DNA from 4 places in the Arthrobacter sp. Rue61a genome. Region 2 is predicted to be linked to each of the others. Evidence: riboswitches for the same ligand, from Rfam matches in the RefSeq annotation. Region 2 holds a riboswitch; each other region holds the start of a gene.
What was found. A riboswitch is a leader RNA that binds a small molecule or an ion and turns the genes downstream of it on or off. The one in region 2 is predicted to bind S-adenosylmethionine.

Region 1 (7,529 bases), 440 kb from region 2:
TGAGGAGATCTCCCCCGGGAGCCTGGGCACCGTTCACTTCGATGGTCTGGAGTTCTATCTGGCCTCTGAGGAAGCGGAGGCTCTCACCAACGGCGACGATCCTTCAGCGATGGAGGACCCCGGGCTCCCCCGCCTGGACCTCATTCAGTGCTACGACGAATACGTGATGGGCTACTCACAGTCCCGGCACTTCCTTGGTGGAACGGCGCCATACTTCCCCGAGGACAACGGACCCATGCACGTGGTCCTGCTGAACGGCAGGTTGGCCGGATGGTGGCGCCACAGTTTCTCCGGCATGACCTGCGAACTCGATGTCCGAATGAACCGGCCGGCAACGGCGGAAGAACAAGACGCCTTGGAGGCCGAGGCGGATCGTTACGGCCGGTTCTTGGGCATGGAGACCACGCTGGTGTGAATTAGCCGGGCTGGTTCCGGGAGACGGGCCGCGTCCAGGTGGCAGGACTAAGCTGGGATGAGACCTAGGAGGCCTGCACTGTGAACAATCTGATCTTCTGGATCATCGTCTGCTCGTGGCTGATTCCACTCGGAATCCGCATGTACAACCGCTCCCGGGCGCGTCGGATCCAGAATGACACGTTCCGCGGCCCCGGGTACCCGCCGCAGAATCTGCCGGGCCCGGGGTACCCGCCGCAGAATTACCCCGGGTACCCGTCGGAGCCGATCGTCGTACGCCCCGCGGATGAGACACCGCAGGCCGGGCCGCCGTCGAACTCTTCGTCCCCCACGCCGTTTCCCGCAACGGGAAGCTCGCAGCCGCAAGGCTACCGTGCGCGCAAGCTGGCCGAGCTGGATGCGAAGTTCAGCAACGGCGAGATCGCCATGGAGGATTACATGAAGCAGCGCGGCGACATCATGAACGGCTAGGCCACCCTGAACGTGAGCCTGGTTTAGCCGAAGAAGGCTTCGCGGAGCTGCGCCGAGAGCTGGCCGATCTCGGTGAGGAAGCCATCGTGTCCAATCGGCGCCTCAATGAGGTGGACCGATACGTCTCCCGGGAGTGCCGCGGCGAGTTCCCGCGACTGTGCCGGGAAGTAGAGCCTGTCGCTGTCCACGGCCGCCACAAAGAACTCAGCCTTGGTGCGCGACAATGCCGCTTCCAACGTGCCGCGACCACGAGTGACGTCATGGGACATCAAGGCCTCGGTAATGGCGATGTAGCTGTTGGCATCGAAACGGCGGACCAGCTTTGTCCCCTGGTGGTCCAGGTAGCTTTCCACTTGGTAGCGCCCGCGCTCCCCCAGCACAGCAGCTGTCAGCGGCGTCTCCTGGTGCTGGGCTTGCCGGCCGAAGCGGAAGTCCAACTCCAACGCTGAGCGGTACGTGATGTGGGCGATACGTCGGGCCAACGCCAAACCATGCTCAGGCGCGGCACCGCCGTAGTAGTCGCCGTGATTGAAGTTCGGGTCCTGCCGGATGGCCAGGGTTTGGGCCTGCGCGAAGGCAATCTGCTCGGCCGTGCTGTAGGCGCCCACCGAGATCACGGCGCAGCGCTCCACCCGCTCGGGGAACGTCACGGCCCACTCGAGCGCACGGGCGCCGCCCATCGACCCACCCAACACGGCGTGCCAGGAGTCGATGCCCAAAGCATCGGCAAGGCGTGACTCAGCCACCGTGCTGTCGCGCAGAGTGACCAACGGGAAACGAGAACCCCAGGGCTTGCCATCGGGTGCTGCTGATGATGGGCCGGTGCTGCCGTAACAGCCGCCCACGATGTTGATGGAGATGACGAAGAACTTGTTGGTGTCGATGGTGGCACCTGGTCCAACAAGTTGCTCCCACCAGCCTTCTTCATCCGTGGCGCCGCGGGCTACGTGTGTACTGCCCGTGAGCGCGTGCTGGACGAGTACGGCATTGGATGCGTCGGAGTTCAGCTGCCCCCAGGTCTCGTACGCAAGGACAACGTCGGGAAGGAATCCGCCGGCTTCAAGTTCCAGCGGCCCTATGCCGGCGTACTTGACGATTCCGTCTTCTTCTCCGGATTTTGGAAGGGCTGTAGCAGTAATGGTCATTCCTTTGACACCTTAACCTCGCGCTTGCCCGTCGCCTTGCGTGCGAACAGGCCAGGTCTTCACCCGGGGCACCCCACCGCGGAGGAGGGTTGCCGGCCAGCAAGCCGGGGCTGTGTGCTGGCACTCATGACCTAATACGAAGAGTCTAGGAAATACAGGGCGGTTCTGGCGAAGAATGTGACAACAGTGTGACGGTTTGGGGTGCCTTCGTTCACGAATGAGCACCCTGAACTGCCGCCCGGCGAATAATCGTCGACGCGGGCGGCAGTCGGGCTGAGACTTTGAACCGCGGCGTTAGGCGCCCTTCGCAGCCCGGAAACCGGCTTCGAGGTCGGCGATGATGTCATCCACGTTCTCGATGCCCACGGACAACCGCACCAGGCCGGGGTTGACGCCTGCAGCCACCTGCTGCTCCACCGTCAACTGACTGTGCGTAGTGGACGCCGGGTGGATGACCAGCGAGCGGACGTCACCGATGTTGGCAACGTGCGAGTGCAGCTCCAGTCCGTCCACAAAGCGCTTGCCCGCTTCTACGCCGCCCATGATGTTGAAGGCAACAATGGCGCCCGTGCCCTTGGGGCCGTATTTCCGGCCCCGGCTGTACCACGGGCTGGATGGCAGGCCCGCATAGGCGACCGACTCGACGTCGTCGTGGCTTTCAAGCCACTCAGCCACCTTGGTGGCGTTGGCAACGTGACGCTCCACGCGCAGGCTCAAGGTCTCCAAACCCTGGGCAATGAGGAAGGCGTTGAACGGAGACACGGCGGAGCCTAGATCGCGAAGCAACTGGACGCGGGCCTTGAGGATGTAGGAGAGGTTGGCGCCCAGGGCGCCGTCCTTGCCGAGATCCCGGGCATAGACCAGTCCGTTGTAGCTGGGGTCCGGGGTATTGAACCCAGGGAAGCGCTCCGGGTCCTTGCCGAAGTCGAAGTTGCCGGAGTCCACAATCACACCGGCGATTGCTGAACCGTGACCACCCAGGTATTTGGTGGCCGAGTGAACCACGATGTCCGCGCCCCACTCGATGGGACGAATAAGGTAGGGCGTTGACAGGGTGTTGTCGACGATCAGGGGCACACCGGCCTCGTGAGCGGTGCGGGCGATGCCCTCAATGTCCAGCACGTCCTGGCGGGGGTTGGACACAACCTCGCCGAAGAACAGCTTGGTGTTCGGCTGGACGGCGTCACGCCACTGCTCCAGATTGTCGGGGTCCTCCACGAAGGTGACCGCAATTCCGAACTTCTTCAGCGTGTGCGCCAGCAGGTTGTACGTGCCGCCGTACAGGCTGGGGCTCGCCACGATGTGGTCCCCGGCCTCAGCGATGTTCAGGATGGCGAACGTCTCCGCGGCCTGTCCGGAGCTGAGCAGAAGTGCCCCCAGGCCACCTTCAAGGCTCGCGACCCGCTGCTCCACAACATCCTGCGTCGGGTTGCCGATCCGGGTGTAGATGGGTGCAAGCTCCGCCAACGCGAAGCGGTTGGCAGCACTCTCGGCACTGGGGAACACGAAGGACGTGGTCTGGTAGATCGGAAGCGAGCGAGCTCCGGTGGCGGCGTCAGGCTCTTGGCCTGCATGGATCTGGCGGGTTTCGAAAGACCATCCTTGGGACATCGGGTTCTCCTGTTCGTAACGCATGGGTTTGGCAGGCAATGTGGTGCGGTGTGAGCTGGGGCCAGTCTAGGAACTGTCCGGAAGCTAAGACAGCTTTATGACGCCGGTGGAATCTACAGGTCTCTTAGCGTCCTTCCATGACGCTCATAGCGAAAGTTACGTACATCCCACCTTAGTTAGGCTTGACTTAGCTGAGACCCTGATCACAAAGTGCCAAGATGAAGCCATGCGCATGGATCACGTCTCTTACGCCTGTGAACGAGATGGCCTTTTGGCCACTACCGAACGAATTTCCGCGGCATTGGGAGTGGACGCTGTCCGGGGCGGAGTGCACCCGCGCTTCGGTACCCGGAACATGATCATTCCCCTTGCGGATAACAAGTACCTGGAAGTGGTGGAGGTCCTGGACCACCCCGCTTCCGACAAAGCACCCTTTGGCCAGGCCGTCCGCGCCCGTTCGGCTGCAGGGGGCGGATGGATGGGCTGGTGCGTCGCCGTTGACGACCTCGCCCCCTTCGAAGACCGCCTTGGCCGCTCCGCTGTTCCGGGCAACCGCAAGTTCCCTGACGGCCGCGAATTGGTGTGGCAGCAGATCGGAATCCTCGGCCTGATCGCCGATCCCCAGGTACCGTACCTGCTCAAGTGGGAGGGCGACCCCTCACTGCACCCGTCCAGGATCTACGAAAGCGACGTCAAGATGTCCAGCCTCACCATTGCGGGCTCGGCTGAACGCGTCACCGAGTGGTTGGGCGAGCCGGTGGAAAAGCCGCTTGAGGATGTCGCAGTCCAGTGGATGGCACCGCACGGCACCCCCGGCATCCTGGCTGTCACTTTCGAAACAGCTACCGGAGCCGTCACCATCTGACCGCTCCATCCATCCGGGCTTGTCCCGGCCCCGGTCCATCATGTCCGGGTTGAACTTCGGCCGCCATCAGCGGGTGCCAATGACGTCACCCACCGATGGCGGCCGAATATTTTTAACGCCATCAGCCGAGGCCCATTGCCTTGCCGAACAGGCTGAATCCAACAAACGCCACGATGTCCAGCAATGCGTGGGCAATCACCAAGGGCATGACCCGCTTGGTCTTTGTATAAATCCATGCGAACACCAGGCCCATGACCACATTCCCGATGAACGGCCCAAAGCCCTGGTACAGGTGGTAGCTCCCCCGCAGCACGGCACTGACCACAATGGCCACCGGCATGCTCCACCCGAACTTACCGAAGCGGTCCATGAGGTACCCCACCACGATCACTTCTTCCACGACCGCGTGGCGCATGGCCGAGAGAATCAGTACGGGCACGGTCCACCAGTAGGCATCCAGGCCGCTGGGCACAATGGCTGTTGTAATTCCCAGCGCCCGACCGGCCGCGTACAAGCCGAGCGAGGGAATGCCAATCGCTGCAGCCAGTCCCACGCCTTGCAGTAGGTCCTTACCGGGCCGGGCGAAGTTGAACCCAAGCCGGGCGAACGCCGAAGCGCCCCCGCCTTCCCGACCTCCGGGGGCATACGTGGACAGGAAGTAGAACACCAGGGCCACGGGCACCAGTGCGAACACAATATCCAGCAACTGGTATGTGAGATCGAAGTACTCGCGAGCGCTTTGGGACCTGTTCAAGGTTGATGTGGCATCAGCCAAGGGAGCACGCGTCATCTTGTCCAAGAGCTGCACTACGGAGTAGACGGCTGACTGGCCCAAGGACAGGCCCAGCACAATAAGTACTTCGGCGCGCAGCCGGCGGCGGGAAGCAAGGAACATGTACCTATCTTGCCCTCACTACCTGCCACTTTGCCGGGAAGCGCACACCTCGCCGGACCACGCATGGCGGCCACCTATGCTTGGTGGGATGGGTGCCCCTGAGAGAATCTTCATGATCCGGCACGGCCAGTCAGCCGCGAATGCCGACACGTCCATCTACAACCGTGTGCCGGACTACCGGATCCCGCTGACGGATAGCGGTGTGGAGCAGGCACGGATCGCCGGGGAGGACCTGCGCAGGAAGCTCGATGGCGAGCAGGTTTGCGTGTACGTGTCCCCCTATTTGCGCGCTTACCAGACCTTGGAAGCCATGAACTTGGGGCCGCTGATCGAGCGGGTCATTGAGGAACCCAGGCTTCGCGAGCAGGACTGGGCGAACTTTCAGATCGCCGGGGAGATCGAGGACCAAAAGGAACTGCGCAACCTCTACGGGCACTTCTTCTACCGGTTCCGCGAGGGCGAATCCGGCTCAGATGTTTACGACCGGGTGTCATCCTTCATGGAGACCCTGTATCGGCACTGGCAAAAGCCCACGTACGCTCCGAACACGCTCCTGGTGACGCACGGGCTGACCATGCGCCTGTTCTGCATGCGCTGGTTCCACTGGACAGTGGAGTACTTTGAATCGCTGAATAACCCTGACAACGCCGAGCTGCGCACCTTGATCAAGAACGACGACGGCCAGTACAGCCTGGATGTACCGTTCAGCCAGTGGGTGCCCAGGGAGGTAGACGACTCGGTGCTGCACGCACCAAGGATGCGCTTCTAGAGAGTGGTCAGCGGCCCAAAATCCTAGCCGGCAGGTGCGACGATGACTTCTGTGCCCTTGGCTTCGAACGCCGCTTTGTGTTCGGCGCTGATGCCGGAGTCCGTGATGAGGTGCCTGAAGTCGTAGCCTGCCATCGCGGCAAAGGAGCGACGACCCACTTTGGAAGAGTCGGCCACCACGTAGGATTCCGTGGCGCGGCGTGCCATCACGGTGTTGACCATGGCTTCGCCTTCATCGGTGATGGTGGGGCCGAGGTCCGGGTCCACGCCGTTGACGCCAATGAACGCAATGTCCAAAGCAACTTTCTGCATGATGACGTCCGTGTAGGGTCCCACCAGCTCATAGGAGCGCGGGTTGAGGATTCCCCCGGTGACCATGATCTTGATATTGGGTCGGACCGCAAGCTGCGAGGCGATGTTGATCGCGTTGGTGACCACGGTAAGGGTGGGCGTGTGGGATGGCGCGTTGAGGTCCTCGCGGGTGGACAGCAGCTGAGCCAACGCCGTGTTGGTGGTACCGCCACTGAGGCCAATGACTGCACCGGGACGGATCAACGCCGAAGCAGCCAAGGCGATTTCCTGCTTGGCCTCAGCATGGTCGTCGCGGTTGTAACGGCCGGGGAGGTCGTAGGCAACGGACCCGGTTGTGGCGCCACCACGTGTTCGGCTGAGCAACCGCTGCTTGGCCAGGCTGTCAAGATCCCTGCGGGCCGTGGCAGGTGACACGCCCAGGCGGGTCACGATGTCCTCGACTTCCACATGGCCGGACTCGGCCAGGAGGTCGAGTATGGCAGTCAGCCGATCGGTGCGGGTCATGACAAGCCTTTCGCGGGTTCCAGCTAATTCGCTTTGGCGAACAGCGTCAGCATACGTGCAGACTCCAGCACAAGGGCATCCCGGCCGGCCTTGATGTATTTCCGGGAATCCACCACTGCAGGGTTGGCATCGAGATACTCACGGACGGCGCGGGTAAAGAACCCGTTCAAATGTGTGGATACGTTGATCTTAGTCATACCCGCGCGGATAGCGGCTATGAGCATGTCATCTGTCACACCGGAGGAGCCGTGGAGGACCAGTGGTTTTCCCACTGCAGTCTTCAGCCTGATGATGAGGTGCAGGTCCAGCGCGGCGCTGCGTTCGGTCATGGCATGGGAGGAGCCCACGGCAACGGCGAGCGCGTCCACGCCGGTTGCCTCCACGAATGTCTGGGCCTCGGCGGGGTCTGTTCGGACACCGGGGGCGTGGGCTCCGTCCTTGCCGCCCACTTTCCCGAGCTCGGCCTCCACGTAAACGCCGCGCGCGTGGGCGTACTGTGCAACCCGTTGCGTGACTTCCACGTTCCGTTCGTAGGGCAGATGCG
Region 2 (7,529 bases):
TCCCCTTCTTCGAGGTCGTACTCTTCATTGGTCAGGATGAGCTTGATCCGCCCCTTGACCACGTGCAGTACGTCTACGTCGCAGTCCACGGCGTAGAGCTCGTTTTCACCGCGACCACGCGGCTCAATGGTTGCCTGCAGGATCTGCAAGCGACGCTCGGAGCGGGCGGTCAACAAACGCTCCACGATGCCCTGGCCGCCCAAGGAAATGCGGGGACCGTCGTCGCGCTTGGTCAGGTGGGTCTCCGGAGCTGCGAACAAGTCGCCCACGGAGACGGAAAGCACTTGGCACAGAGTGACCAGCGAGGCAACCGACGGCGACGTCAGGTCCCGCTCCACACGGCTGAGGAAGCCCTTGGTCAATCCGGTAGCATCCGCCACTTGCTCGATGGTGAGGCGCTGCGCTTGCCGGGCTGCGCGGATTCTGGAACCGATGGCAACTGGGATATTGCTCGGTTCAACGGGTAGAGCCTTCATTCACGAACCTTTCAGGCCTGTCATGTGGCCCTGTCATTGGAGCAATAGTAGCCGGGAGACAGGCCAAGAACGCCAGAATACGCGGAAGCATGACCAAAGGATCTTGACTGTTACTCCCATCACAACATATCCTCATAGGCAACAAGTGTTGTCTGTGAGGCATACAACACATCCCCAATCTCCAATCGTCAGCACAGAGACTTCGACGCTTCGCAGGAGTATCGTCGAAAACCCCAACCTCCGTGCATCAGCTCCAAGGACCGTTCATGGAATCTTCGGCTATAAACATCGCAATCGTGGTGGTGTACCTGCTCGCCATGCTGGCATTCGGCTGGTGGGGCAAGTCCCGCACCAAGAACAACAGCGACTTCCTGGTGGCCGGCCGCCGCCTGGGACCCTTCCTTTACACCGGCACCATGGCCGCAGTGGTCCTCGGTGGCGCATCCACCGTGGGCGGCGTCGGCCTCGGTTACAAGTTCGGCATTTCCGGCATGTGGCTGGTGGTGGCCATCGGCTCAGGCGTGCTGTTGCTCAGCCTTCTGTTCGCCGGAACCATCCAGAAGCTCAAGATCTACACGGTCTCCCAGATGCTGACTCTCCGCTACGGCAGCACCGCAACCCAGACCTCGGGCATCGTCATGTTGGCCTACACACTGATGCTGTGTGCCACGTCCACCGGCGCCTACGCCACCATTTTCGTGGTCCTCTTCGGCTGGGAGCGTTGGCTCGCCATCGCCATCGGCGGCGCAATCGTCCTGGTCTACTCCACCATCGGCGGCATGTGGTCCATCACTTTGGCCGACCAGGTCCAGTTCGTCATCAAGACGGTGGGAATCTTCTTCCTCATGCTCCCCTTCGCACTGAACGCTGCTGGTGGCCTCGACGGCATCCGCGCCCGCGTCGATGAGAGCTTCTTCGACATCGGTGGCATCGGCCTTCAGACGATCATCACCTACTTCGTCGTTTACACACTCGGCCTCCTGATCGGCCAGGACATCTGGCAGCGCGTCTTCACCGCCAAGACCCCCACGGTTGCCCGTTGGGGCGGCGCTACCGCTGGCGTCTACTGCATCCTTTACGGCTTCGCCGGTGCCCTGATCGGCATGGCTGCCAGCGTGGCCCTCTCCGGTGTGGAGATCGCTGCCAAGGATGACGTCTATGCCGAAGTGGCTACCCGACTCCTGCCCATCGGCATCGGCGGCCTGGTACTCGCTGCAGCTGTCGCCGCCATGATGTCCACGGCTTCCGGCGCACTGATCGCTGCCGCCACCGTTGCCCGCGCCGACGTCATGCCCTTCGTTGCCAGCTGGTTCGGCAAGAAGGTGGACACGTCCGACTCCGACAACCCTGAGCACGACGTCAAGGCCAACCGCTACTGGGTCCTCGGACTGGGAATCGTGGCCATCATCATCGCCATCTCCACCAAGGACGTTGTGGCCGCTCTGACCATCGCCTACGACATCCTGGTGGGCGGCCTGCTGGTAGCCATCATCGGTGGCTTGGTGTGGAAGCGCGGAACGGGCATCGCGGCAGCATGGTCCATGGCGGCCGGTTCAGTGATAACCCTGGGCACCATGATCATCCTCGAGATCAACGCCGAAGTTCCTCTTGACGGCATCTACGCCAACGAGCCCATCTACTTCGGTTTGATCGCCTCGGCTGCGGTGTACGTAGTGGTCTCGCTGCTGAGCAAGCCCACCGATCCGGCCGTCATGAAGGCGTGGACGGACCGTGTGGCCGGCACCCGCGTGGCAGAGGAAGAGCTCACCACGCCGGCTTCCTAGGCAGGCACAAAGAAACAAACAAAGTTCGACGGCGGCGCCTCCCCTTTTCGGGGCGGCGCCGCCGTTGCGTTATGCCCCCACCCTTGGAAGGCCCGCTCTACACGCAAAGACCACCCCAAAGTGCGCAGAGTAGGCCCCACAACACACACCCACCCCTTGGAAGGCCCGCTCTACACGCAAAGACCACCCCAAAGCGCGCAAAGCAGGCCCCACAACAAACCAGGCCCCACAACGCACGCCCACCCCTTGGAAGGCCCGCTCTACACGCAAGACCACCCCAAAGCGCGCAAAGCAGGGCGCAGAACGGGCCTCGCAACGGGTCGTCCGGGCAGCCATGGGATAGGGTGGTCCCAGCTTCAAGAGATGTGGTGCCAAGCTCCGACTGGCCACACACCAACCCCATGTTCACGGGTGGTTCGGATGAGGAAGCGGCCCGTCCCGGACCAGAGACAACCGAGCGGGCAAGAGCACTCTCCCAAGGAGCAGTCCCTTGCCGTACCAAGGCGATACCACCCCGGCAGCAAGCACCCCAAAAACACCCAGCATCCTGGAAGCACCAGGAACCCCGGCGAAAACGCCCACGGTCCCGGTGATTCCCGCCGTCGACCTCTTCCTTGGCACGGTGACCATCACGACAAAGGCCCGGACAGGGAAGTTCGCATATCCCGAGCCGCAGCTGATCGCGCAAGCATTGGCCAAAGCCATACTGCCGACGCGCTGGTGTGAGGCGTCAAGGACGCTGACGGTGACTGTTGCGGCCGTCGGGAAGCGGGCGGGCCTCCAACGTCACTTCACACTGAGCCGCGACTATCCATCCTAGATTTCCTCATCCTCGTCGCGGAATTCTTCGGTTTCGTCGAGGGGGACCACACGTTCGTCGTCCTCGGGGGCGTCCACTTCCTCAACCCAGGGCTCATCCACTTCCTGGTCTTCGGCGTAGTCGTAGGCCGGGTCGGACTCAATGGTTGTCCGCTCCGGGTAGTTGGCGTGTGATTCGGTGGTGTTCATGGTGCAACCTCCGTCTCGTGGGCCGGTTCGGCCCGTTGACCCGAATGCAGAATCCAGTGGCGGGAAGGCCCCGTCCCTGTCCTTCCATCTGAGCACCGGCACGGGCAAGGGTCAAGGAAATTACGGTGCACCGAACATTCCAGGTGAGGAATACCAGCCAAAAATCGGCGCGGATAAGCGGTAGTGTGGGGCGTGCAATGGGGCCGCAACTACCCCACCCAGCACAGGAGACAAAGTGCAGATGCACCAGGAATCCCACAGTTCGTCGAGCCCAGCTCCGGACCCCACCCCCGGCTCAGCAGCCCCCGAATCAGCAGCCGTGCCTCCCTCGCACGCGGACATCCGCCGGTGGCGCCAGTACCTGGCCGATGAGCGTGCCGAGGCCGCCGTCTACCGGGAGCTTGCCAGCGGCGCGACGGCGAAGAACGCCAAATCCTGCTCGCTTTGGCCGAGGCCGAAGGCAGGCACGAGGCCCATTGGCTCAAGCTCCTTGGCGAGCACGCCGGAATGCCCAAGGCAGCGTCCAGCCGCAGCCGGTTCCTGGGCTTCCTGGCCCGTAACTTCGGCTCCGTGTTTGTGCTCGCCCTTGCGCAGCGCGCTGAAGGCCGCTCCCCGTACGGAACCGAACCTGCCGCGACGCCTGCCATGGTGGCAGATGAACAAATCCACGAAGAAGTAGTCCGGGGCCTTGCCACGCGTGGTCGCAACAGGCTCTCCGGAACGTTCCGCGCCGCCGTTTTTGGCGCCAACGACGGCCTGGTCAGCAACCTTTCCCTGGTCATGGGCATGGCCGCAACCGGAGTGCCCAGCCCCGTGGTGCTCATGAGTGGCGTGGCGGGTCTCCTGGCCGGTGCGCTGTCCATGGGTGCGGGCGAATACGTCTCAGTCCGCTCACAGCGGGAACTCCTTAATGCCACTTTGCCCACGCAGGCCACTCTGACCGCGGCGCCGTCGTTGGACATCGAGCACAACGAACTGGTCCTGGTGTACTTGGCCCGGGGCATGACGCGCGAAGCCGCGGAGCACCGCGCTGCCGAGCGCATGGGACTGTTCAGCTGCGACTGCGACCCAAGCCTCTCCTTGCAGCCGGAGAAGCCACCCATTGACGACCACGAGTCCGTGGGTTCAGCATGGGGCGCTGCGATGTCCAGCTTCTGCTTCTTCGCCTCGGGCGCCATCGTGCCCATCCTCCCGTTCATTTTCGGCATGACGGGCATCGCCGCCTTGCTGGTGGCCGGCGTTCTGGTGGGCATCGCGCTCCTGGCGACTGGCGCCGTCGTCGGGTTGTTGTCCGGAACCTCGCCGCTGAGCCGCGGGCTGCGGCAGCTTGCCATTGGCCTGGGAGCGGCGGCGGCCACGTACGGGCTGGGTCTGGCGTTCGGCGCGGCTATCGTCTAAGTTTGGACGGCTCGGTCCGGAGACCGTAATGTTGGTTCGTCCTCCGCGCTGCCCCGCGTGACCAGGGCATCAGGAATGGAGAACCGTGGACCCGGAGCGGGAAGCAACGCGTGCGCCCAGGCACCGACGCACTGGAACAGCCGTGCGTATTCTCCGCGGCGTCCTCATGGCCGTCATTGCCGCCGTCGTCGCCGTCCTGGTGAGTGGATTCCTTCAGGGCGACCCTCGCATCACCGCGCTGTTCCCGGGCGTCAGCGTTCCGGGTTCACCGCAGGACGGGCCGGGCGAAGCGGAACCGGCACGCGCCCCTGACGCACCGCCGCCCGGACGTGAGGAAGCGGACGCCCCGCTGGCCTCCCCTTCGGCGCCGGGAACCACCAACGATTCGTACAAGTTTTTGGCCACCAACGACGACGGCACTCCGGTGGGCTATTCGCCCTGCCGTCCGCTTCATTACGTCGTGAACAACGCGTCCGCACCTGCCGGCTCCGATGACCTGCTGGCCACCGCTTTGGCGAATATATCCGCTGCGTCCGGCATCCAGTTCGTCAACGATGGCACCACGGACGAGGTGCCGGTAGACCGGCGCGAACCCTACCAGCCGTCCAAATACGGTGACCGGTGGGCTCCCTTGCTGATTTCGTGGACCACACCCGTGGAGGCACCGGCCCTGGCCGACAACGTCATCGGGACCGGAGGCAGCACCATGTACTCCCTCAACAAGGGCCCCAAAAGCTACATCACCGGGAGCTTGGAGCTGGACACTCCGCAGGTAACGGAACTGCTGGCCAGTCCCGGCGGGGCCGACTACGTCCTGGCAGTCATGCAACACGAGTTGGGCCATGTGATGGGCTTGGACCACGTGGATGATCCGATCCAACTCATGTACCCGGAGATCGGCGCACCCGACGGACTCGCGGCGGGCGACCTGAACGGCCTGTACCTTCTTGCCTCGGCGCCCTGCCGCAAGGACATCTAAGCGCCTTCGCACGCCAAGCACTCGCGGCATGGACTCCCGGCGGAGTGGGACTTATGCTGGCGAATACGGCCGACGGCGGCGCCCCACCTTCCGTCGCGGCCTCCACGTCAGGGGGTTCCATGGAACCTTATGGGTCGCCCAAGTGGCCGGACCACGATCCCCCTCGTCCGAGTTACCTTCCGCATACCCCGCGCCCACCGGAGCCTCCCCCGGTCAGGCCACCGATCAAGCACAGCAGCATCGCGGCCATCCTGTTCCTTTTCGGCGTGCTCGGTCTGGTGTGCGCAGGAGCCTATTTCAGCGGCGAACTCCAGCACCTCCTCTACGGATCGTCCGCCACACAGAGCCAGGCACCCCGGCCCGGGCTCGTACCGTTCGGCCAACGCCAGGACCCGATCCCGGGACTCGAGGAAGCCGACGCGCCGCTCGGCACGCCGGGACCACTGGGCCGCACCAGTTCCTCGTACAAGTTCCTGGCCGTCAAGGAAGACGGAACCCCGCTGGCCTACTCTCCCTGCAGGCCCATCCACTACGTGGTCAACTCGGACCTGGCCCCGCCGTCCTGGCAGCCATTGGTGGAGGAAGCCGTGAGACAGGCCAGCGAAGCCACGGGATTGAAGTTCATCTATGACGGACCCAGTTCCGAAGTTCCCTCCCCCACCAGGCCCGGATACCAGCCCGAAAGGTACGGGGACCGCTGGGCGCCCGTGCTTATTGCCTGGAGCACACCGGAGCAGGTTCCGCGTCTGACCGGGCAGACCGTGGGCCTTGGTGGCAGCTCCTCCATTGGCCTCAGCAACGGTTACAAGGCCTATGTGACAGGCACCGTGTCCTTGGATGCGCCACAATTCGCGGAGATCGTGGACGCCCCCAGCGGAGAGGAGATCGGCGTGGCTGTGATCATGCATGAGCTGGGACATCTCCTGGGCCTGGACCACGTGGACGATCCCCGGCAACTCATGTTCGACCAAGCGTCCTGGGTCCGCGGATTCGCCGCAGGCGACCGGACAGGGCTCGCCCAGCTGGGCACGGGTCCTTGCAGCAAGGATTTCTAAGGGGCTAGCCGGCCACCACTTACCCGGCTACCACCGCGAGCGCATCCTCCACGGTGTCCACCAGGAAGATCTTGTCCGCCATGGGCTTCCCCGCGGCGAGGCTCTGCAACATGGGCCAGGCAGGGAAAGTCCGTTCCCAGTGTTCGCGCCCTACCAACACCATAGGTGTGATGGTCTCCGGGGCTCCGTAGTAGTTCTCGCACGCGTCCTGGAAAATTTCCTGCACCGTTCCGGCCGCGCCTGGAAGGAACACAATGCCGCCGTCGCAGAGCTCCAGCAGGATGGCCTCGCGGACAGCGTTGGCGAAGTACTTGGCGATGTGCGTGGCAAAGAGATTGGGCGGCTCATGACCATAGAACCATGTTGGAATGCCGAGCGTCGGGGTGCCGTCCGGATAACGTTCGACGACGGCGGCTGCTTGCCGCGCCCAAGCCGTCACGGAGGGCCTGAACCCGGGCACAGCGGCGAGATCCTCAAGCGCGACGATGGAGTCGGCGTCGGGCAGTCCGCTCAAGTAGGCGCCGAGATTGGCGGCTTCCATGGCGCCGGGACCCCCGCCCGTGGCCACCGTAAAGCCCGCCTGTGCCAGCAACCGTCCCAGCTTTGCGGCGTCGGCGAATTCTTTGGTGCCGCGCTGCGCGGCATGTCCTCCCATGACACCCACCAGCTTGGTCCCGGCGAGTGCCCCGTGGTCCAGCAGTTCGTCCAGGGCGTCGCCGATTGCGTGGTCGTGCAGGGCCGCTGCGAGGGTGGCGTCCAGGCTGCCCCGTTGCCCGGGGAGGATGCTCCACTGGTAGACGCGGGCATCCAGGGTGGATTCGTACTCTGT
Region 3 (7,529 bases), 1.6 Mb from region 2:
CCACGCTGAAGATCACCGGACGCTCAGCCATTGATGTTGACATCGAGTACTTCCCGTCCGAAGACCCCATCGAGGCGATGAGCCTCATCACTGCGGGAATCGTGACCAACTCCGAGGTCACCATCCGCAGGGTTCCCATCGAGTTCATGGAAATTGAACTCGCCACCCTGGAACAGATGGGCCAGAACCTCGAGATTTCCGGCGAATATATGGCACGCAACGGACGTACCCGGCTGGTGGACGTAACAACCAAGCCATCCGAGCTGCGTGCCCCGCAGGACAAGATCCACCCGATGCCGTTCCCGGGCCTGAACATCGACAACCTGCCCTTCTTTGCAGTGATTGCAGGCAACGCCGAGGGCCAGACCATGATCCACGACTGGGTCTATGAGAACCGTGCCATTTACTTGACGGAGCTCAACAAGCTGGGCGCCCAAGTGCAGCTTTTGGATCCGCACCGGATCTACGTCAATGGGCCTACCAAGTGGCGTGCTGCGGAAATCGGCTGCCCGCCGGCCCTGCGTCCCGCGGCCTGCCTGCTCCTGGCAATGTTGGCTGCCCGGGGAACCTCCGAGCTCCGCAACATTTACGTGATCGAGCGCGGCTATGAGGACCTCGCCGAGCGCCTGAACACCATCGGCGCGAAGATCGAGTACTTCCAGGACTGACGATTGCGCCTCGTGCGGGATCCCTTGCGCACCCTTTCGCGCCGGACGCGCCCTTAGGTGCTTTTCGGCGCACCCGTTTCCGCCATCCGCGCCAGGTAACTCTGGTGCAGATGGCGGGAAGGGGTGCGAATCGTCGAGGACAGCACCGCAGCCCTGTCTTCGTTCGGCCTCCTGACGCAGAATGGAGCATGCGGACTTTCGGGGTTGAGGAAGAGCTGCTCATCGTCGATCCTGTGACGGGCGAGCCCCTCGCCCTCGCGGACGCGTTGCTGGCAGGCCAGGATGAACCCACGTCTGGCCTCAGCCACGAACTCAAGCTGGAGCAGATCGAAACCCAAACCCGCCCGTGCCACAGCTACGGGGAGCTCCTGCAGCAGATCCGCCGCGGACGGGCCATGGCCAACCAGGCCGCCCGTCAACACGGAGCACGGGTAGCTGCGATCGCCACGTCTCCACTGGCCTCCAACACCCACACCACCCCGGACCCCCGGTATGCCGCGATGTTGGATCGCTTCGGCATCATTGCCACAGAGCAGCTGACCTGCGGATTCCATGTGCACACCTCGGTGGAGTCGCCCGAGGAAGGCGTGGTGGTGCTGGACCACATCCGGGACAAGCTCGCAGTCCTGACGGCCCTCACCGCCAATTCGCCTTACTGGCGGGGGCTTCCCACGGGTTTCGACAGCTACCGCACCCAGGCCTGGAACCGCTGGCCCACATCCGGCCCTTCATCCGTATTTGGTTCGCTGACTGCCTATCGACGCATCGTGAAGCGTCTTTTGGAAACGGGCGTGATCATGGACGAAGGCATGATCTACTTCGACGCACGCATCTCCCGTAACCACCCCACCGTGGAGGTCCGCGTCGCCGATGTCTGCCTCCGGGCCGAGGACGCCGCACTGATCGCCGTGCTGGTGCGGGCTTTGGTGGAGACTGCTTCCTTGGAAATGCTCGACGGCGTCGAACCCACCGCGGTGCCAACGGCCCTCCTGCGAATGGCGAGCTGGCAGGCCAGCAATTCGGGTTTGCGCGGAGACCTCCTGGACTTCGGAGACTTCCTACCGCAACCAGCAGCGGATGTCGTGTGGGCGCTGGTTGACTATCTGAGCCCCGTACTGGACGACCAAGGTGAGTTGGAGCTCGTCAAAGCAGGGATTTCGGACGTACTGGACCGGGGCAACGGCGCCCACGAGCAACGGGAAACCGCGGTGCGCTACAACAAAAGGCAGCACGACGGTCAAACCCAGCTGGGGAGTCCGCTCACCAACGAAGCCTTGGCCGCCGTCGTCGGGCATGCTGCGAAGGTGACTGTGCGCGGTGCTGCCGCCGATGCTCATAAGGATCCGGCGCCCATGCTGACCCGGGTCAGGCGACCTTAGGCCTCACGTTCTTCCGGCTGCTCCCACGCGATCAGGTAAGCGCCCGCGAGTCCCTCAATCAGGTAGAAAGCGAACGGCGGAATGTCCTTCTTGGCCACGAGGATGGCGCCGTAGATGGGCGCGGAGGCCGCAGCCGTAACCCCGATCCATCGTTTGACAGGCAAGGATAGAAGGCTCCCGCCGAGCGCGGCCAACGCCACAACATGCAGCCCGGAATAGGCCAGGAACGGCGCGTTGGATCCACGGCGGTAGGCGAACCCCTCAATATCGGAAGCCCGCCGGGCAAGACTGGAAACGAAGAGCGGGGCGCCGGCAAGCAGTGCGGCTGCAGCGCCATAAGCCCATTTCTTCGCCTTCCTGTGTGAGGTGCCCGAGTCCGGAATGGAACGGGCGAAGGCTGCGAATCCCACAGGCACTGCAACTGTTCCTGCCGCGGTAAGGTGCTGCCCCGTGATCCAGCCGCGTTGGCCGGCTTGCAGCATGCGGAGGCGCTCGGCGTCGTCGGGGGTGATGTAGACGCGTGAGACCGGCGAGATTCCGACGAACCACACCACCGTGCCGGCGACAATTACTGCTCCGGCACGGCGATACGGATGGTTCCCGCTCATGGCAGCAAGGTTAGACCTGTTTGAGGGCCTTCTCCAGATCCAAGATAAGGTCGCCCACATCTTCAAGTCCCACGGACAGTCGCACCACACCATCAGAAAGCCCGATGGCCGCGCGGCCCTCCGGCCCCATGGCCCGGTGGGTGGTGGTTGCCGGATGCGTGATGAGGGACTTGGAGTCGCCCAGGTTGTTGGAAATGTCGATCACGCTGAGGCCATCAAGCAACGCAAAGGCTGCCTCCTTGGCTGAACGACCGGCTGAAGGCGAGAGTTCAAACGTCAGCACCGTACCGCCGGCCTTCATCTGCTTCGCGGCGAGCTGGTACTGGGGGTGCGACTTCAGCAGCGGGTACTTGACCCAGCTGATGGCAGGCTGCTGCTCCAACCACTCGGCGATCTTCAAAGCGGACGCGGAGCTGTGGTTCACGCGCAGCCCGATGGTCTCCAAGCCCTTGGTCAACACCCAGGCGTTGAACGCGGACAGAGAAGGGCCGGTGTGCCGCATAAGCTGCTTGACCGGGCCGTCGATGAATTCCTTGGTGCCCAGGATTGCGCCGCCAAGGACGCGCCCTTGGCCGTCGATGTGTTTGGTGCCGGAATAGACGATCACGTCGGCGCCCAGCTCACCGCAGCGTTGCAGCAGCGGAGTGGCAAAGACATTGTCGACCACGACAGTCGCCCCGGCGGCATGCGCCAGTTCGCTGACTGCAGCGATATCGACGATCTCCTGCATCGGGTTGGACGGCGACTCGAAGAACACCGCGGTGGTGGGTTCGGAGAGGGCTTCACGCCACTGCTCCAGATCCGGGCCGTCCACGAATACCGTCTCCACGCCCCAGCGCGGCAGGATCTCATTGAGGATCACGAAGCAGGAGCCAAACAGGGAGCGGGCGGCAACCACGCGGTCGCCGGCAGCCAGCAGGGCACCCAAAGCGGTGAAGACAGCGGACATGCCGGACGCCGTCGCAAAGCACGCTTCGGTTCCTTCAAGCAGCCGCAGCCGCTCCTGGAACGTGGCCACGGAGGGGTTGCCGTAGCGGGAGTAGACGAAGCGTTCGTCCTCACCGGTGAAGGCTCGCTCTGCGGCGGCTGCGGACTCGTAAACGAACCCGGAGTTCAGGAAAACGGGCTCGGACGTTTCCTGGAAATTGGTACGGTCAAGGCCACCGCGGACGGCTTGGGTGTCAGGGCTCCAGCCAGCGGCGTCGGGATTGAAAGTCACTTACTCGGTCCCCAAATTCGTCGGCAGGCCACGGTTCTTCCACCCGTTAACGGTGCGTTCGCCGTAGCGGTCCGGTTCGCCTTCAAAGCCCTCAAGGACGTTGTAGGCAGTGAAGCCGGCCTGGGTTGCGGCGATTGCGGCCGAGATGGAGCGCTGGCCGGAACGGCACAGGAACACCAGCTCAACGCCGTCGTCTTCGGGTGCCTGCTGCTGCAGATCCTCGATGAAACGGGAGTTGGGAATGCCGCCAGCCAGGTTCCACTGGATGAACAGGGGGTCGTTCTCGGTGGCTTTGGTATCGGGGATGCCGATGTGGGCCCATTCGCCCTCGGTGCGGACGTCCACCAGGATGGCGCCCTCTTGAAGCTTGGCCCACGCGTCCTGCGGGGTCAGATCACCTGCGTAGCTCATGCGTGGCCCTCAAATGCTTCTTCGTCGTCGTAGTTTTCCAGCTGATCGACGGCGTTGGCTACCGCAGCATCCGCGCTGGCGATCGCGGCAGGCAGGACAACGGCTTGGGCAACGATCACGTCGGTGCCGTTGAACGTGGCGGCCGGGCTGCCATGGAGCACGTAACCTTCTGCGAGCGAGTTGTGGATGCGCTCGCAAAAATCACGGGTATCCGGGCCTGTAATCAGGCGGTAGGAGAGTTTTTCTTCAGTGGGTTCAGGCATTGCTGGTGCTCCTCAGTCACGCTTGCAGTACGAGTTGTCGATACGCCGAGTAGTCACCTGAGGCACCCCGCCGGAGAGAGGGTTGCCGACCAGCAAGTCAGGGCTTTGCGCTGGTGCTCATTACTCAAGAAAAACGTAACATCCACGGGCATCGGGCCGCACTTGCGGGCTGTTGCGGGGCCGTCATGTTGCGTAATCGGCGGCTCATCCCTTATTCGTTTTTCAGCGCACGCACTGCCGCGCCCACCGTTGGGAAGAAGTGGTCGGGCGTAAAGCGGGCCGCTGTGCCCAAATGGATCAACTTGTCTTTCACAGGTCCCTTCAGTTCGGCGAACACGAGGTCCACGCCTTTGCTTGCCAGCCATTCATCCAAAGTGACGAGGTCGTCCAGCGCCGTAGTGTCGATCCCGGTGATGGGCTCCGCGGCGAGGATGACGTGGGTAATGGCATCTGTTGTCTCATCCGGTGCCTCGTCAAGTTGCTCCCGGACAAAGGCCGCCAGTACCTGCCCATTACCGAAGAACAGCGGCGCATCGAAGCGGAGGATGAGAAGTCCCGGGATGCGTTCACCATCGGGGTGCCGCTCAAGGTCGTGATAGCCAGGGAGCCCTTCTTCAGCACCGAGTTCTGTCCGGTACGGATCCCAGGCCCTCCGCACGAAGTCCAGAAGCGCCAACGCAATGGCCACCACGATTCCCTGCAGTACCCCAACGGTGAGGACGCCCAGGAACGCGGCCAGCATCACCACAGATTCGCTGCGGCTCATGCTGAAGAGCCGCTTCACGCCCGCGGGGTCCGCGAGGGCAATGGCTGCGGCGATGACGACGGCGGCCAACGTTGCGGAGGGCAGGTACTCGGTCACTCCGGGAGCCAGCAGCATGAAGGCCAGCACCAGCACGGAACCCACCACGCCGGTCATCTGGGATTTGGCACCAGCATCCACGGCCACCGGGGTTCTGGAGGTACTGCCGGAGATCGGGAATCCGCCCAGCAGTCCGGTGGCCGCGTTGGCTGCCCCGAGCGCCGCCATTTCCCTGTTTCCCGAGACCTTCTTCCCTTCCTTGGCCGCCAATGTTTGGGATAGGACGCCGGTGTCCGCGAAGGCCATGAGGGCGATCCCTGCCGCAGCGGGAAGCAGCGTGAGAGCATCAGCCCAGCCGATGCCCCCGAGTGCGGGCATCGGGAGGCCCTGCGGCAGGACTCCGGTGACCTTCACGTCGTCGTTCAGGCCCCAAACCGCCGTAACAACGCAAGAGCCGACCACCGCCAGCAGGACGCCGGGTACCTTCCACTTCAGCAGCCGCGGGATCCAAATGAGGGCAAGGGAACCGCTACCCAGCAGCAGGGCGGTGACATTGACGCCACCGCCGAGCACCCCGGTGGTGACCTTCGCGAGCTTCTCCCAGATGTCGCCGTCGGCCTCTATCCCGAAGAACGCCGGTAGCTGCGACAACAGCACCAGTAACGCAATTCCGTTCAGGTATCCGAGCCGGATGGGTTTGGACAGCAGGCCGGTAATGGTTCCCAGTTTCAGGGCAGAACCGGCCAGCATGATCACCCCGATCAGCACAGCCAACAGCCCGGCCAATGCCACCGATTTTTCGCTGCTGCCAGCTGCCAGCGGCACAATGGCGGCGGCGATCATGGGGGCTAGGGCTGAGTCGGGTCCGAGGACCAGGATGCGGGAAGGCCCCACAATGGCGTAAACCAGCAACGGGACCACCGTTGCGTACAGTCCGGTGACGGGAGGAAGGCCGGCCGCCTGCGCATAGGCCATGCCGGCTGGCACCAGTAAGGCGAACAACGCAGCGCCCGCCACGATGTCATGCCGCAGCCATTCGCGCTTGTATCCCTTGAGCGCCCAGACGCCCGAAAGCCGGTCCTTGGCGGAGGTGCGGGTGGGTGAACTCATACAGCGATCATTCCCGACCCATGCTGTTTGCGGAACAAGGAGCCCGCCGTATGTGGAAAATTCGATCGCTCATGAGTCCCACCCAAATGTGACGCCCCGGGAGCATAATTGACGCAGTACGACCCCCTGTAACTTCGCATGAAATCAGGTCGCGGTGAACGGACAGAGCAGTTCTACACTCAAGCCCATGCTGCACTTTGGATGGTTTGTGGGCCACGGTTTCGGAGTCCAAGGCTGGGGCACTCCTGGTTACGGCTTGGGCTACGACTGGAAGAAACCCGCCCTGTACCAGGAAGCCGTGCGCGCTTTTGAGCGATCCGGGCTGGACCTGTTCATCATCGAGGATTCCCTCACTGTTCCGGACACGTATGGCGGTACGGCTGAGGTCTCATTGGCCCACGCGTCTTTCGCGCCAAAGCATGATCCGTTGGCGCTGGTTCCGTACCTTCTCTCCGCCACGGAGCACCTGGGGATCGTGCCCACGGTCAGCGCTTCCTTCTACCCTCCCTTCACCGCCGCCAGGCTTCTAGCCACACTGCAGCACTTCTCGGAAGGCCAGCTTGGCTGGAACGTGGTTACCTCCGGCAGTGATCTCGCAGCGCAGAATTACGGGCTGGATCAGCAGATTGAACACGACCTCCGCTACGAGAAAGCGGAGGAATTCGTTGACGTCGTCAGGCGGCTTTGGCGCAGTTGGGAACCTGCTGCTGTGCTTGAGGATGTTGAGGCGGGAGTGTTCGCAGACCACAGCAAAGTGCACCCGATCAACCATGAGGGCGACTTCTTCAAGGTCCGGGGACCGCTGAACACGGCGCCCTTGCCGGAAGAACCCGTGCTGGTGCAGGCCGGTGCCTCTCCCCGGGGCAAAGCATTCGCAGGCGGCCATGCTGACGTGGCCATTGCCCTGGCGCGTGGCGTTGACGGGATGAAGTCCTACCGGGATTCGATCCGCGCCGAAGCCGCCAAGGCGGGGAGGAAGCCCGACGACGTCAAGGTACTTTTTGTCCTGAAACCCACGGTTGTTGGTTCCACAGCCGAGGCAGAGGAGCTGCGGGCGCAGCGGCGGGAA
Region 4 (7,529 bases), 2.0 Mb from region 2:
ATGGGAACCATCATCGAAGCCTTGATCGCCCTCGGCGTTCCGGTGGCAGCGGACGGCGGCAGGACGCCGTCGTCCCTTCCCTTCGCTGTGGACGGTACCGGCGAGGTCCGGGGCGGCCATCTGGTGATTGACGCCAGCGCATCGTCCCAGTTCGTTTCCGCGTTGCTGCTGGTGGGTGCCCGCTTCGTTGAGGGCCTGCATCTGGAGCACGTGGGCAAGCCCGTTCCCAGCTTGGACCACATCACCATGACCGTGGAGGTCCTCCGCAGCGTGGGCGTGGTCGTGGACGATTCCGTACCCAACCACTGGCGGGTCTCCCCTGGCCGCATCCGGGCTTTTGACCAGCGTATCGAACAAGACCTCTCCAACGCAGGGCCTTTCCTCGCCGCCGCGCTGGCCACGCGTGGCACCGTCCGCATTCCCAATTGGCCTGCCGGCACCACACAAGTGGGCGACCAGTGGCGCACCATCCTGACCGCCTTGGGAGCAGAGGTGACCTTCCAGGACGGAACGCTGACAGTGACTGGCGGCGCCGAAATTAAGGGAGCCGACTTCGACGAAACCAGCGAGCTGGCACCTACTGTTGCCGCGCTGTGCGCGTTGGCCACCGGGACCTCCCGGTTAACCGGCATTGCCCACCTCCGCGGGCACGAAACTGACCGGCTTGCCGCCCTTGTAGCCGAGATCAACGGCCTCGGAGGCGACGCGGAAGAGACCGCCGATGGCTTGGTGATCCGGCCGGCGACCCTTCACGGGGGCGTGGTCCACAGCTATGCCGACCACCGCATGGCTACTGCCGGCGCGATCCTTGGTCTCGCCGTCGAAGGCGTACAGGTTGAGGACATCGCCACGACGTCCAAGACCATGCCGGAATTCCCACAGATGTGGGCGGCCATGCTGCAGCCAACCGATGCCGATGAGGCCAGTAACTGATCATGGGCCGTGACGCACGTTCCTGGGACGAATCCGACGTCCGGATCCGTCCCAGCAAAAAAGGATCCAGGCCCCGCACCAAGGATCGCCCCAGCCACGACGACGCCGTGATAGGCAGGATCATCACCGTGGACCGCGGGCGCTACAGGGCTATTGTGGGCGAAGATTCCGCACATGAGCGCATCGTGATTGCAGCCCGCGCCCGTGAACTGCGGCGCAATCCCGTTGTCCCTGGCGACTTCGTCGCTTTGGTGGGTGACGTCTCCGGGTCCCCCGACACTCTGGCGCGCCTGGTGCGGGTGGAAGAGCGGAAGACGCTCCTTCGCCGCAGCGCTGATGATACGGACCCCATCGAACGAGTGGTTGTAGCCAATGCCGATCAGCTCGTTGTGGTTGTTGCGGCGGCCAACCCGGAACCACGTACCGGATTTATTGACCGTGCTTTGGTTGCAGCATACGACGCCGGCATCGAGCCGTTGCTGCTTATCACCAAGGCGGACGTCAAGGATCCGGCGGAGCTCCTTGCCAATTACCTGAGCTTGGACTTTCCCGTGATCATCAGCCGTACGGCTGACTCCGAGGCCGGCGGCATCGATGCCCGCTCGGATGATGGACTCTCAGCCCGGCTGGACAAGGACGCCGTCTCCCAGCTCCGCTCACATCTGGGTGGCAAAGTCACCGTCATGCTCGGCCACTCAGGTGTAGGCAAATCCACCATGGTCAATGCACTGACGGGGGCAGAGCGCGCGACTGGCGGCGTCAACGCGGTGACGGGCCGTGGCCGGCACACGTCATCCTCGGCTTTGGCGCTGAAGCTGGACGATGCCCCGTCCGGCAGCTGGATCATCGATACTCCCGGCATACGCTCCTTCGGCTTGGCGCATGTGGACCCGGACCGGATCCTCCATTCCTTCCCGGACCTTGAGCCCGGCACGGAAACCTGCGACCGCGGCTGCAAGCACGGTGCCACCGCCACCAATTGCGGGCTTGATGCATGGGTGAACGATGGCCATGCAGGCCCATCAGGAGTGGCGCGGCTGGCCTCCCTGCGCCGCTTGCTGGGTGCAGACCCACGACTCGAAGCGAAAGAGACCAAGGAACTGGGCACCGTCAACTGATCGTTACCGGCTTCACGTCCCCAATGAGGCGAACGATTCAGGATAGTTTGGTGGCATGACCCATCCCGTTTCCACGTACAACGATGACCTGCGCCTTGCCCATGTCCTCGCTGACTCAGTCGATGCCCAGACCATGGATCGCTTCAAAGCGCTGGACCTCAAGATCGAAACCAAGCCCGACCTCACGCCTGTCACTGACGCTGACAAGGCCGCTGAGGAAGCAATCCGCGGTCAGCTGTCCCGCTCGCGCCCACGTGATGCGGTCCTGGGCGAGGAGTTCGGCAGCAGCGGCCACGGCTCGCGCCGCTGGATCATCGACCCCATCGACGGAACCAAGAACTTCGTCCGGGGTGTTCCGGTGTGGGCAACGTTGATCGCCCTCGTGGACGAAGGCGAACCCGTCGTGGGCGTCGTGAGCGCCCCCGCGTTGGGCAAACGCTGGTGGGCTGCCAAGGACATGGGTGCCTACATGGGGCGGTCCCTCGCCTCGGCCACTCGCCTCAAAGTTTCCAACGTCTCCAGCCTGGCAGACGCCTCCATGTCCTACTCAAGCCTTTCGGGCTGGAAGGAAAGGGGCAACCTTGACGAGTTCCTGGACCTCACCGAAGACGTCTGGCGCACGCGTGCCTATGGTGACTTCTGGTCGTACTGTCTCGTGGCCGAGGGCGCAGTGGACATCGCCTGCGAGCCTGAGCTGAACCTTTATGACATGGCAGCACTCGTCCCCATCGTCACTGAGGCCGGCGGCCGTTTCACGTCCCTGGAAGGCGAAGACGGTCCTTTCGGCGGCAATGCACTGGCTACCAACTCGATCCTTCACTCCGAGGTCCTCAAGCGGCTCAACCCCGGCCTGGACGACCTTCTCTAAACTTTTCATCGCCTTGTCTAACCAGTAGGCGACGGAATTTTCGACGGCGGCAGCCCCCTTTTGGGGGTCTCCGCCGTTTTTTATTCGACGAAGCAGGCATTTTGCCTTCCGCGTAACAAAAGGCTTAACAATCGGCAGCGGCTTTGGATGGGCCCCCGGACGTGCTCTAGCCTTTTTACAGGTCACGAGTGCCAGCGCTAAACCCCGGTTTGCTGGCCGGCAACCCTCCATTCGCGGTGGGGTGCCCCGGGTGACGACCCGGCCGGTCCGGAACGGATGCGGCAAGCGCGGATCCCCTCCGGGGGTCCCTCTTGAGTGAGGTCCCATGAGCACTGTCACGTTCGACTCAAACATCATTCCGTCCTTCGCCGCAGAAACCACAGCAGAAACAGCCCCTGCTGCACGGCCGCTGGCGGCTGTTACCGGCGCCGAGTTGCAGGCGCCCCTGATTCAGGGCGGACATGTTCGCTACGCAAACCTCGACTACGGGGCATCGGCTCCGGCGTTGACCATCGTCTCGGCGTACCTCAACGAAGTCCTTCCCTACTACGCGAGTGTCCACCGCGGCGCAGGCTACGCCTCCCAAATCAGCACGTCGGTGTACGAGAACTCCAGGAACATCGTCCGTGACTTCGTCGGTGGGCGGCCGGATGATTCTGTCATCTTCACCCGGAACACCACGGACTCCTTGAACCTGCTGGCCGGGTGCCTTCCGCAGATCGACGGCAAGCCCGCAGGCGAGGTCCTGTACCTGGATATCGAGCACCACGCCAACCTGCTTCCATGGCAGGGTGTACCGCACCGCAGCGTCGTAGCGGCCCCCACCCTGTCCGCCACACTGGACAAACTCCGCGGAGAGTTGGCCCAGGGCGGTGTCAGCCTGCTTGCGGTGACCGGAGCCTCCAACGTCACCGGCGAAATTCTTCCCATCGCAGAACTTGCTTCCCTGGCCCACGAATACGGTGCGCGGATCGTGGTGGATGCCGCCCAGCTCGCTCCGCACCGCCGGATCAATATCACCGAAGCAGACGTCGACTACATTGTCTTCTCCGGACACAAGCTCTACGCTCCCTTCGGCGCCGGCGTCGTGGTGGGCCGTCCCGACTGGCTCGACGCCGGCACTCCGCATCTGGCCGGTGGCGGCGCGGTCCGTGAAGCCCGTTTGGACTCCGTCAACTGGGCGGCCGGCCCCGCACGGCACGAGGGCGGCTCCCCCAACGTGCTGGGAGCCGCAACGCTCGCTCGCGCCACCCAGGTGCTCGCAGGCCTGGACCAGGACGCGTGGCACGCCCACGAGGCTGCCATCCGCTCGTACTTGGTGGAAGGCCTGGAGGCCATCGACGGCGTGACAGTCCACAAGATCTTCACTGACTCCTTGGACACCATCGGTGTGGTCAATTTCTCCGTCGAAGGATTCGACGCCGGATTGGTGGCCGCTTACCTGGCAGCGGAGCACGGCGTGGGCCTGCGAGATGGCCGCTTTTGCGCCCACCCGCTCCTCAAGCGCCTCGGGCTTCCCTCAGGCTCTTTGCGCGCCAGCTTCGGCGTCGGCTCCCGGTTGGAGGACGCCACCAGGCTGCTAGCAGGCATCCAAGGGCTCAAGCGCGACGGACTGGGCTGGGACTACGTGGTGGACGAGGGCCGCTGGGTTCCCGCCAATGACCACCGCAGCTACCCCGAGTGGGCGCCAAACACTCCGGGCACTGCGGGCGCAGCTCCCTGCACGGTCGACTAAGAACACAGTGAACCGGGCGTCCCGGCCGCTGCGGTAAATTCGTAGGGTACCTTTTGGCCACCCTGTGAAGGAGTTCTGCGTGTCCCTGCGTACCCCGGGCCCCGCAAACGGTGCGGCCGGCATTCCCGGACCCGCTGGACCGCGAGGTCCCAAGCTCCACGCTGCCCGTCGGCGCGAACTCGGCCAGAGCTTCCAGGACGGCGGAGAACACTATGACCGCGTGCGTCCTGGCTACCCACAGGACTCTCTGGATTGGCTCGTTCCTCCCGGGGCGCGGTCCGCGGCCGACCTCGGTGCGGGCACAGGCAAGTTCACGGCACTCCTCATCGAACGCGGACTGGCGGTCACCGCCGTCGATCCTTCCACGGACATGCTGGAGCAATTGCGAAAGAGCTACCCCCACGTCAACGCGTTGGAGGGAACGGCAGAGGCAACCGGACTGACGGACTCAGCATTCGACGTCGTCAGCGTTGCCCAGGCCTGGCACTGGTGCGAGCCCCTCGCAGCGAGCACGGAGATCGCCCGGATCCTGCAGCCCCACGGGGTCCTGGGGTTGATCTGGAATCAATTGGACACTTCGGTTCCCTGGGTTCACCGCCTTTCACGCATCATGCATGCAGGCGATGTCCACAAGCCCGGTTTCCGGCCAGTCGTCGGTCCGGAGTTCGAAGGCCTGGAATCCCACCTGACCAGGTGGGAGGATTCCCTGACGCCGGAGGACATCATGGAATTGACCAAGTCCCGCAGCTACTATCTCCGCGCCAACGATGCCACCCGGGCGAAGGTCATGCACAACCTGGAGTGGTACCTCCACGACCACCTCGGTCATTCCCCGGGTGAAACCATCGGGTTGCCCTACATGACGCAAACCTGGCGGGCATTCAAAATTCAGGGCACGACGCCACGGTAGGCTTAGGGTGTGAAGACCAGTACGCCCTCCTCCTCGATTGAGGACTACGTCAAGGTCATCTACTCCTACACGGAGTGGCAGGACAAACCAATTACGTCCTCCCAGCTCGCCCAGCGCTTGGGGGTGGCCAATTCCTCGGTGTCCGAGATGGTACGCAAGCTCAAGGACCAGGGCTTGGTGGATCACCAACCCTATAGCGCCATCAGGCTGACCCCTCAAGGTATGCGGCTCGCCCTCTCCATGGTTCGCCGGCACCGGCTCATTGAGACGTACCTGGTGGAGGAACTCGGCTACAGCTGGGACGAAGTCCATGACGAAGCCGAAATGTTGGAACATGCGGTGTCCGATACGTTCATAGAGCGTATGTCTGCCAAGCTTGGCCATCCTGTCCGGGACCCGCACGGCGACCCTATTCCGTCGGCCGATGGTTCAGTCGAGTTGCCGCACGCCTACCGGATGATCGAACTGGACCAGGGCCACTCGGGCCGCATCACACGAATCAGCGACGAAAATCCGGACCTCCTGCGCTACCTTGCCTCGGAGGAGATATCCCTGGACGCACCGGTCGAAGTCGTGGGCCGTAAACCTTTCGGCGGAGCCTTGGTAGTGCGCATCGGCAGCGGCGCAAAAGGCCGCGAGTTCGACCTCGCGGACGAAGTCACCTCGGCCCTCTGGGTCCAGAGCTCCGAGACGCACGAAGGGTGCGTTCTTCCGGCCCGTTAAGCCGGGGCGCCTCAGAGGTCAGCCGCGCTGCCCGGCCGCACCGCCGTCGTCGGAGGCTGTATCAGGTTCGCTGAGAGTGGTTGTCGCGACTTCCTGTACCGGGTTCCGGATTCCGACGGCGGACGCCACCGCCCCGATCAGGAACAGGCCTGCTGTTACCAGCAAGGCGTTGTAGAGTCCGTCCCTAGTGAAAGCCGGCCCCACAATCACCCCGGCGAAGGCGATGGAGATCAGGCCTGCTATACGGGCCACGGCGTTATTCACGGCCGAACCAATCCCGGCCTCCTCCGAAGGGACAGCGCCCAGGATGGCGGCCGTCAGGGGCGCCACCAACGTCGCCAGGCCAAGGCCAAAGACAATCTGCCCCGGGAGCACCTGCGTCCAGTAGTTGAGCGGGTCCTGAACAGACAGCGACATCAGGAACCCCGCCCCGCACAATAAGGGGCCGATCGTCATGAACCATCTTGGCCCGTACTTGCCAGCGAGGCCGCCAAAGTACGATGCACCCAGCATCAGGATGACTGTGCCGGGAAGCAGCGCCATACCCGCCACCGTGGCGCCCATGCCGCCCACTTGCTGCAGATAGATGCCCAACACGAAGAAGCCCAGGGAAATGGCGGCATAGATGGCCAGCGTGGCGAGATTACCCCAGGCAAAGTTGCGGATACTGAAAAGTCTCAGCGGCAACATGGGTTCAGCAGTCCTGGACTCGTGAACCAGGAACAGAACCATGGCAACTACACCCACCAGAAACGGAGCCCATACCTGGGCACTGCTCCATCCCATCCTCCCCTGTTCGATGAAGGCATACACCGGTCCTCCCAGGCCCACCATGGCTAGGAAAGCCCCCAGGTAGTCGATGCTCTTGCTCTTGTCCCTCGTGGCATCGGACGCCCGGAGACCGGCAAGCATGGGCCAAATGGCAACCGCGGGTATGACGTTGATGAAGAAGATGACCCGCCAGGACAGAAGATCCACGGCCACACCACCGATGAGCGGACCCACAATGGCCGCGGCGCTTGTCCAGCCGGACCATTGCCCAATGGCCTTCGACTGCGCCGGGCCTGAGAACGACGAGATGATCATGGCAAGCGAACTCGGAACCAGGAGGGCGCCAGCGATCCCTTGGAGAGCCCGCGAAACCACCAGCACCTCTCCGGTCCATGCCAGCCCGCACATGACCGAGGTCAGCGCGAAACCGGCGAGGCCCCATTCAAGAATCCTTGCCCTGCCGAAATGGTC

Region 1: another riboswitch for S-adenosylmethionine. It lies ahead of metX (homoserine O-acetyltransferase MetX); the one in region 2 lies ahead of ARUE_RS05070 (hypothetical protein).
Region 3: another riboswitch for S-adenosylmethionine. It lies ahead of ARUE_RS19000 (DUF1737 domain-containing protein); the one in region 2 lies ahead of ARUE_RS05070 (hypothetical protein).
Region 4: another riboswitch for S-adenosylmethionine. It lies ahead of ARUE_RS14025 (aminotransferase class V-fold PLP-dependent enzyme); the one in region 2 lies ahead of ARUE_RS05070 (hypothetical protein).

What each region holds. Positions count from the first base shown of each region.
Region 1 is NC_018531.1:1,512,041-1,519,569, reverse strand. Features, by position in the region: gene ARUE_RS06965 (winged helix DNA-binding domain-containing protein) at 1-415, shown strand, start outside; gene ARUE_RS06960 (hypothetical protein) at 496-885, shown strand; gene metX (homoserine O-acetyltransferase MetX) at 909-2,030, opposite strand; SAM riboswitch class IV at 2,046-2,162, opposite strand; gene ARUE_RS06950 (bifunctional o-acetylhomoserine/o-acetylserine sulfhydrylase) at 2,325-3,665, opposite strand; gene ARUE_RS06945 (VOC family protein) at 3,868-4,506, shown strand; gene ARUE_RS06940 (CPBP family intramembrane glutamic endopeptidase) at 4,628-5,401, opposite strand; gene ARUE_RS06935 (histidine phosphatase family protein) at 5,490-6,170, shown strand; gene ARUE_RS06930 (DeoR/GlpR family DNA-binding transcription regulator) at 6,194-6,985, opposite strand; gene ARUE_RS06925 (class II fructose-bisphosphate aldolase) at 7,009-7,529, opposite strand, start outside.
Region 2 is NC_018531.1:1,068,747-1,076,275, reverse strand. Features, by position in the region: gene ARUE_RS05080 (helix-turn-helix domain-containing protein) at 1-476, opposite strand, end outside; gene ARUE_RS05075 (sodium:solute symporter family protein) at 743-2,260, shown strand; SAM riboswitch class IV at 2,615-2,734, shown strand; gene ARUE_RS05070 (hypothetical protein) at 2,751-3,080, shown strand; gene ARUE_RS05065 (hypothetical protein) at 3,077-3,268, opposite strand; partial or broken gene ARUE_RS05060 (VIT1/CCC1 transporter family protein) at 3,510-4,666, shown strand; gene ARUE_RS05055 (matrixin family metalloprotease) at 4,809-5,645, shown strand; gene ARUE_RS05050 (matrixin family metalloprotease) at 5,699-6,700, shown strand; gene ARUE_RS05045 (LOG family protein) at 6,720-7,529, opposite strand, start outside.
Region 3 is NC_018531.1:4,162,750-4,170,278, reverse strand. Features, by position in the region: gene ARUE_RS19025 (UDP-N-acetylglucosamine 1-carboxyvinyltransferase) at 1-668, shown strand, start outside; gene ARUE_RS19020 (glutamate--cysteine ligase 2) at 857-2,047, shown strand; gene ARUE_RS19015 (hypothetical protein) at 2,044-2,655, opposite strand; gene ARUE_RS19010 (O-succinylhomoserine sulfhydrylase) at 2,666-3,874, opposite strand; gene ARUE_RS19005 (rhodanese-like domain-containing protein) at 3,875-4,285, opposite strand; gene ARUE_RS19000 (DUF1737 domain-containing protein) at 4,282-4,548, opposite strand; SAM riboswitch class IV at 4,562-4,673, opposite strand; gene ARUE_RS18995 (SulP family inorganic anion transporter) at 4,760-6,460, opposite strand; gene ARUE_RS18990 (NtaA/DmoA family FMN-dependent monooxygenase) at 6,615-7,529, shown strand, end outside.
Region 4 is NC_018531.1:3,080,603-3,088,131, forward strand. Features, by position in the region: gene aroA (3-phosphoshikimate 1-carboxyvinyltransferase) at 1-933, shown strand, start outside; gene rsgA (ribosome small subunit-dependent GTPase A) at 936-2,051, shown strand; gene hisN (histidinol-phosphatase) at 2,107-2,919, shown strand; SAM riboswitch class IV at 3,100-3,213, shown strand; gene ARUE_RS14025 (aminotransferase class V-fold PLP-dependent enzyme) at 3,245-4,654, shown strand; gene ARUE_RS14030 (class I SAM-dependent methyltransferase) at 4,740-5,564, shown strand; gene ARUE_RS14035 (metal-dependent transcriptional regulator) at 5,574-6,287, shown strand; gene ARUE_RS14040 (DHA2 family efflux MFS transporter permease subunit) at 6,306-7,529, opposite strand, start outside.